DNA from 2 places in the Streptomyces hazeniae genome. Region 2 is predicted to be linked to the other one. Evidence: predicted binding sites of a transcription regulator. Region 2 holds the regulator's gene; the other holds the start of a gene.
What was found. The regulator HspR, encoded in region 2, represses chaperone genes until heat shock. The targets are predictions, from matches to a motif close to TTGAGNNNNNNNNNCTCAA.
Positions count from the first base shown of each region.

Region 1: the regulator HspR is predicted to act here: its motif matches at 2,008-2,026, upstream of lon (endopeptidase La).

Region 1 covers NZ_JAVREQ010000002.1:268,564-271,964, reverse strand. The annotation lists gene lon (endopeptidase La) at 1-1,985, opposite strand, end outside; gene RM572_RS04975 (hypothetical protein) at 2,134-2,697, shown strand; gene RM572_RS04970 (spermidine synthase family protein) at 2,761-3,401, shown strand, end outside.
Region 2 covers NZ_JAVREQ010000013.1:18,778-22,178, reverse strand. The annotation lists gene RM572_RS15500 (SSI family serine proteinase inhibitor) at 3-440, shown strand; gene RM572_RS15495 (hypothetical protein) at 638-943, opposite strand; gene RM572_RS15490 (heat shock protein transcriptional repressor HspR) at 1,123-1,596, opposite strand; gene dnaJ (molecular chaperone DnaJ) at 1,598-2,785, opposite strand; gene grpE (nucleotide exchange factor GrpE) at 2,825-3,401, opposite strand, start outside.

The sequences.
Region 1 (3,401 bases), on a different contig from region 2:
AGCGCGATGTGCGCGGACTCCTTCATCACGTCGCCGAGCTGCCCGGTGAGGGTGAGTCCGCCGCCGCCGGTCTCCGGGTCCGCCAGCGAGGCCTCCACGTGCAGCACGTCGCCGCCCGCACCGGTGACCGCGAGGCCGGTGGCCACGCCGGGGACGGCCGTGCGCCGCTCCGCCGGGTCCTGGGCGGACTCGGGGAGGTGGTGCGGCCGCCCGATCAGCTTCCGCAGCGCCTCCGGATCGACGGCGAACGGCAGGTCGCGGCGGCCGAGTTCGTGTTCGGCGGCGACCTTCCGCAACACCCGGGCCACGGACCGCTCGAGGTTCCGTACGCCCGCCTCCCGGGTGTACTCGCCCGCGAGACTGCGCAGCGCCGCGTCGTCGAAGGTCACCTCGTCGGCGCGGAGGCCGGCCCGCTCCAGCTGCCGGGGCAGCAGGTGGTCGCGGGCGATGACGACCTTCTCCTCCTCGGTGTAGCCGTCCAGCCGGACGACGTCCATCCGGTCGAGCAGCGCCTCGGGGATCGCCTCGGCCACGTTGGCCGTGGCGAGGAAGACCACGTCGGACAGGTCGAGTTCGACCTCCAGGTAGTGGTCGCGGAAGGTGTGGTTCTGCGCCGGGTCCAGGACCTCCAGCAGCGCCGCCGCGGGGTCGCCGCGGAAGTCGGAGCCGACCTTGTCGATCTCGTCGAGCAGCACCACCGGGTTCATCGACCCGGCCTCCTTGATCGCGCGGACGACGCGGCCCGGCAGGGCGCCCACATAGGTGCGCCGGTGGCCGCGGATCTCCGCCTCGTCCCGGACGCCGCCCAGGGCGACCCGGACGAACTTCCGGCCCATCGCGCGGGCCACCGACGCGCCGAGCGAGGTCTTGCCGACGCCGGGAGGACCCACCAGGGCGAGCACCGCCCCGCCGCGCCGCCCGCCGACGACGCCGAGTCCGCGGTCGGCGCGTCGCCTGCGCACCGCCAGGTACTCGGTGATGCGCTCCTTGACGTCCTTCAGCCCGGCGTGGTCGGCGTCCAGGACCTGCTGCGCGCCCGGCACGTCGTAGGCGTCCTCGGTGCGCACGTTCCACGGCATCTCCAGCACCGTGTCGAGCCAGGTGCGGATCCAGCCCCCTTCGGGGCTCTGCTCGGAGGACCGCTCCAGCTTGTCGACCTCCTTCAGCGCCGCCGTGCGGACGTCCGCGGGAAGGTCGGCGGCCTCGACGCGGGCCCGGTAGTCCTCGCCCTCGTCCTCCGGGTCGCCCGCCAGCTCGGCCAGTTCCTTGCGGACCGCCTCCAGCTGGCGGCGGAGCAGGAACTCGCGCTGCTGCTTGTCGACGCCTTCCTGGACGTCCTTGGCGATCGACTCGGCGACGTCCTGCTCGGCGAGGTGCTCGCGCAGCGTTTCCAGCGCGTACCGCAGCCGTGCGACGGGGTCGGTGGTCTCCAGCAGGCGGATCTTCTGAGCGGTGGTGAGGAACGGCGAGTAGCCGGCGTTGTCGGCGAGCCGCGCGGCGTCGTCGATCTGCTGCACGCGGTCGACGACCTCCCAGGCGCCGCGCTTGCGCAGCCAGCTGGTGACCAGCGCCTTGTACTCCCGCATCAGCTCGGCGACGGCGCCCGGCGCCGGATCGGGCGACGGTTCGCCGGCCTCGGTGCCCTCGACCCAGAGGGCGGCGCCGGGGCCGGTGGTGCCGGTGCCGATGCGCACCCGGCGCAGGCCGCGAATCAGCGCGCCCGGGTCGCCGTCGGACAGCCGCCCGACCTGTTCGACGCGGCCGAGCACGCCGACGCCGGCGTAGTCGCCGTCGATCCGCGGCACCAGCAGGACCTGCGGCTTTCTGCCGTTCTCCCCCGTGGACCGGGCGGCCGCCTGGGCGGCCTCGACCGCGGCGCGCACCTCGGGGTCCGACAGCTCCAGCGGCACCACCATGCCGGGCAGGACCACCTCGTCGTCGAGGGGCAGAACGGGCAGGGTGAGCGAAGTGGACGTCGAAGCCATGATCTCTCCCTCGTAAGAGAAGTTGAGCTATGCCCACTCAATGCGGGAGGGGCCGTGGATGTTCCAGCGGTGACCGCCTGTTCGCTCACAGCGATACGCGGGCCGCGCGCACCCCGCGGCCGGAGCGACGGGGGCGGATACTTCCGGTATGCCGAACCCCGCACCGCGTCGCCGGAGCCTCGTCGCCGGGCTCTTCGCCGTGATCGCCTCCACCGCCTGCGCCCCCGGCGGCCACGGCGGCCACGGCCCGGGCCGCCCGGGCGGCGGGACGGAGGGGTCCGCCACGTCCCGGCCGGGCGGCGCGCCCTCCCCCTCAACGTCCGCCACCGCCCCCGGTATGCCCGGCCCGCCGCTGCTGGAATGGCTGGTCACCGGCGGGTTCGCGGGCGTGCGGATCCGTACCCTGCTGCACGAGGACGGCACGTACACCGTCTCGACGGGCTCACTCGGCTCCCCGGACTCCCCCGACTCCCCGCACGACGACGCCCCCGGCCGCAGCGGCCGCCTCCCCGCGCGCGACGTGGCACGCATCCGCGCGCTGCTCGCCGAGGCGCGCCTGGCCGAGGGGCCGCGCCGCACCCTCGACCCGCGTCTCCGGGACGGATTCCACTACCGCGTCGCCCATGGCGGCCACGTGGTCCACCGCGACGACACCACGCTCGGCGCTCCGCTGCGGAAGGTGCGCGCGCTGCTGCCGCCCCCGTCCGCCTGACCGGCGGCCCGACGTCCGGAAAAGCGGGCCACCCCGGGGGCAGGTGTCCGCGAGGATGGGGCCATGAGCCTCACCCACAGCCCCCTGCCGCCGGAGCCCGTCGTCCTGGACCGCCGCGAGGGGCCGTACGGCGAAGTGGTGCTGCGCCGGCACGGCGAGGTGCTGCAGATCATCGCCAACGGCTGCTTCCTGATGGACACCTCCGACGGCCGCTCCGAACGCAGGCTGGTGCGCGCCGCACTCGCCGCGCTGGACGACAGGCAGCGGCCGACGCTCCTCATCGGCGGCCTCGGCGTCGGCTTCTCCCTCGCCGAGGCCGCTGCCGGGCCGCGCTGGGGCGGCATCACCGTCGTCGAACGCGAACAGGCGGTCATCGACTGGCACACGGGCCGGAACGCACCGCTCGGCCCGCTCTCCGCCGCCGCGCGCGCCGACGCCCGCACCCGGGTCGTCACCGCGGACCTGACGGCGCACCTGCGCGGCACCGGCGACCGGTACGACGCGCTCTGCCTGGACATCGACAACGGCCCGGACTGGACCGTCACCGACGGCAACGACGCGTTGTACTCCCCCGCCGGGCTCGCCGCCTGCCGGGCCCGGCTGACGCCGGGCGGCGTGCTCGCCGTCTGGTCCGCCAGGCCGTCCGCGACTTTCGAAGAAAGGTTGCGAAAATCCGGATTCGCACAGGTCCGCACCGATGAGGT
Region 2 (3,401 bases):
CCATGCGTCACCTCGTGAAGTCCGCAGCGGCGATCCCGTTGCTGGCCGCAGGCGCTCTCGTCGGTCTCCTCAGTGGCACGGCGACCGCCGCGCCCACGGCGCCCGACTCGCTCTACGCCCCCTCGGCCCTCGTCCTCACCGTGGGAGACGGCGAGAGCGCCGCCACCGCGGTGCCGCTGCGCGCCGTCACCCTCACCTGCGGCCCGCAGGCCGCGGGCTCCCACCCGGCCGCGGCCGCCGCCTGCGGTGAACTCGCCTCGGCCGGCGGGAACTTCGCCTCGATCGGCACCGGCGGCTCCGACCGCTTCTGCCCGCTGGTCCACGACCCGGTCGTCGTCACCGCGACCGGCGTGTACGACGGTCGCCGAGTCGACTTCGAACGCACCTACGGCAACGCCTGCGAGATGGGAGCCTCCGGCACGGCGGTCTTCGCCTTCTAGGCAGGCTCTCCGCCCAGACGTCCCGCGAGCGCCTCCCCGCGGCGGGACGGGCCACCCGGCCCACCGGGCGGACGTGGGGTCCCCCCGTGCCCCATGTCCGCCCGGCTTCTCCTTCCCGGCTCCTTCCCGGCTCTTTCCCGGCCCCTTCCCGGCTCCTTCCGGACCCGCGTCACCCCGCCCTCCGGGCGGGCGGCCGCTCAGCCGCGGGGGTAGGTCTGGGCGTCCATGACGTCGAGGTTGAGGAAGCGGGGCTCGCCCGTGCAGAGTTCGCGCATGCGGGCCGCGACCTCCTGCGTCTCCGGCAGGTCGTTGTTCCGCATCGCCGCCTCGTAGGAGGGGAACTCCACGATGTCGACGTAGTGGTCGGTGCGTTCGCGGTCGTGGGTGTGGAACTCGTGCGTGAGGGTGCGCTTCCCCTCGGTCGCCCGGAGGAACTCGTCGTAGAGCAGCTCCATCTCCGCGGGCCGCTTCGTGTCGTACTCGATGACCTGGATGAACGTCATCGCCATCACTCTCTCGAAGACCGGTTCCGATGATGCTCGCCCCCTCCTTCCATCCTGCGCCCGCGCGCGGCGACCGGCACGGCGGGACGGGCAGGGACGCCGGACCGAGCGGGACGCCGACGGCCTCCGTCGCCTCCGCAGGTGCGGAGGCGACGGAGGCCGTCGGTGTGCGGGGCCGCTCAGTCCCGGCGGGAGCGCTTGGGCCGCCAGACGACCAGCGCGCTCGACTGGTGCACCTCGCTGTACGGCACGAGGTCCCGGCGGTAGGAGGCGTGCACCTGCTGCTCGCGCTGACGCATCGCCACCGCCGCTCCCTCCACGGCCTGCTGGAGTTCGGCGACCCGCGACTGGAGCGCGGTGACCTGGTTCTCCAGCTCGATGATGCGCTTGATGCCGGCGAGGTTGATGCCCTCGTCCTGGCTGAGCTGCTGCACCTGGCGCAGCAGCTCGATGTCCCGGGCCGAGTAGCGCCGGCCGCGGCCGGCCGTACGGTCCGGGGAGACCAGGCCGAGACGGTCGTACTGGCGGAGCGTCTGCGGGTGGAGCCCGGAGAGCTGCGCCGCCACCGAGATGACGTAGACCGGGGAGTCGTCGGTCAGCTCGTACGGCTGCCGCCCCCCGAAACGCTGGCTGTTGCCGCCTCGGCCGGGCATCTCAGTCTCCCTTCGCTGCCTTGAACAGCGCCGCTCTCGGGTCCTCGTCCGCGGTGGCGTCGCGGTAGGCCTCGAGAGTGTCCCGCGCCTTGTCGCCCAAGTCACCCGGCACCGCCACGTCGACGGTGACCAGCAGGTCGCCGCGGGTGCCGTCCTTCCGGGTGGCGCCCTTGCCGCGGGCCCGCATGGTGCGGCCGCTCGGGGTGCCCGGCGGCAGCTTGAGCGTGACCGGCGGGCCGCCGAGGGTCGGCACCTTGATCTCGCCGCCGAGCGCGGCCTCCGGGAAGGTGACCGGCACGGTGACCGTGAGGTTGTCGCCCCTGCGCCCGAAGACGGGGTGCTTGTCGACGTGGACCACGACGTACAGGTCGCCGTTGGGGCCGCCGCGCTCGCCGGGGGCGCCCTTGCCGCGCAGCCGGATGCGCTGCCCGTCGGTGACGCCCGCGGGGATGCGGACCTGCATGGTGCGCGAGGAGGTCGCCCGCCCGCTGCCCTTGCAGACCTCGCACGGGTCCTGCGCGATCAGGCCGCGGCCCTTGCAGTCCACGCACGGGTCGGTGAGCGAGAAGCCACCGCCGCCGCCCCGGCTGACCTGGCCGGTGCCGACACAGGTCGGGCACACCCTCGGCGTGCCGTTCTTGTCGCCGGTCCCGGAACAGGCCTTGCAGGCGGCGGAGGAGGACATCCGCAGCGGCACCGTCGCGCCGTCCACGGCCTCGGTGAAGCTGAGCGTCACCTCGGACTCGACGTCCTGCCCGCGCCGCGGCTGCGTACGGCCGCCCGTACCGCCGCGGTTGAACAGGCCGCCGAACACGTCGCCCAGACCGCCGCCGAAGCCGCCGCCCTGGGGTCCGCCGGCCGGGCCGCCCTGGGTGCCGCCGAAGAGGTCGCCCAGGTCGAAGTTGAACGAACCGCCGCCCGCCCCGGGCCCGGGGCGGAATCCGCCGCCGCTCCCGAAGAGGGCGCGCGCCTCGTCGTACTCCTTGCGCCGCTTGGCGTCACCGAGGACGTCGTACGCCTCCGAGGCGTCCTTGAAGCGCTCCTCGGCGGACGCGTCGCCCCGGTTGGCGTCCGGGTGGTTCTCCCGGGCGAGCTTCCGGTAGGCCTTCTTGATCTCGGCCTCGGTGGCGTCCTTCGGGACGCCGAGGACCTTGTAGTAGTCCTTCTCGATGAAGTCCTTGGTGCTCATCCCCGACGTCCCTCCTCTCCTGCGTCTCCGTACCCGACGTCAGCCCTCGTCCGGGCCACCGTCGTCCTCGTCGTCAGCCGCCTGCTCGTCCGGCTCCCCCTGCGCGCCCGGCTGCGGTTCGGCGACACCCACCCGCGCGGGACGGATGGTGCGCTCGCCGATGCGATACCCGGGCTGGAGGATCTGCACGCACGTCGTCTCGGTGACTTCCGGCGAGTACGAGTGCATCAGCGCCTCGTGCACGGTCGGGTCGAAGGGCTCGCCCTCCTTGCCGAACTGCATCAGGCCCATCTTGGCCGCGACCATCTCCAGCGACTCGGCGACCGACTTGAAGCCGCCCACCAGCTCGCCGTGGTCCCGGGCGCGGCCGATGTCGTCGAGCACCGGCAGCAGTTCCGTCAGGAGGTTCGCCACGGCGATCTCCTTGACGGAGACGCGGTCCCGCTCGACCCGGCGGCGGTAGTTCTGGAACTCCGCCTGGAGCCGCTGAAGATCCTGCGTCCGTTCGTTCAGCGCGGTGCGGGTCTGGTCGAGCTGCGCGGTCAGCGCCGCGCCCCCGGCCGCCGCACCCTGCCCGTCGGTCGCGTCCCCGGCCGGGCCGGCCGGGGCCGCCTCC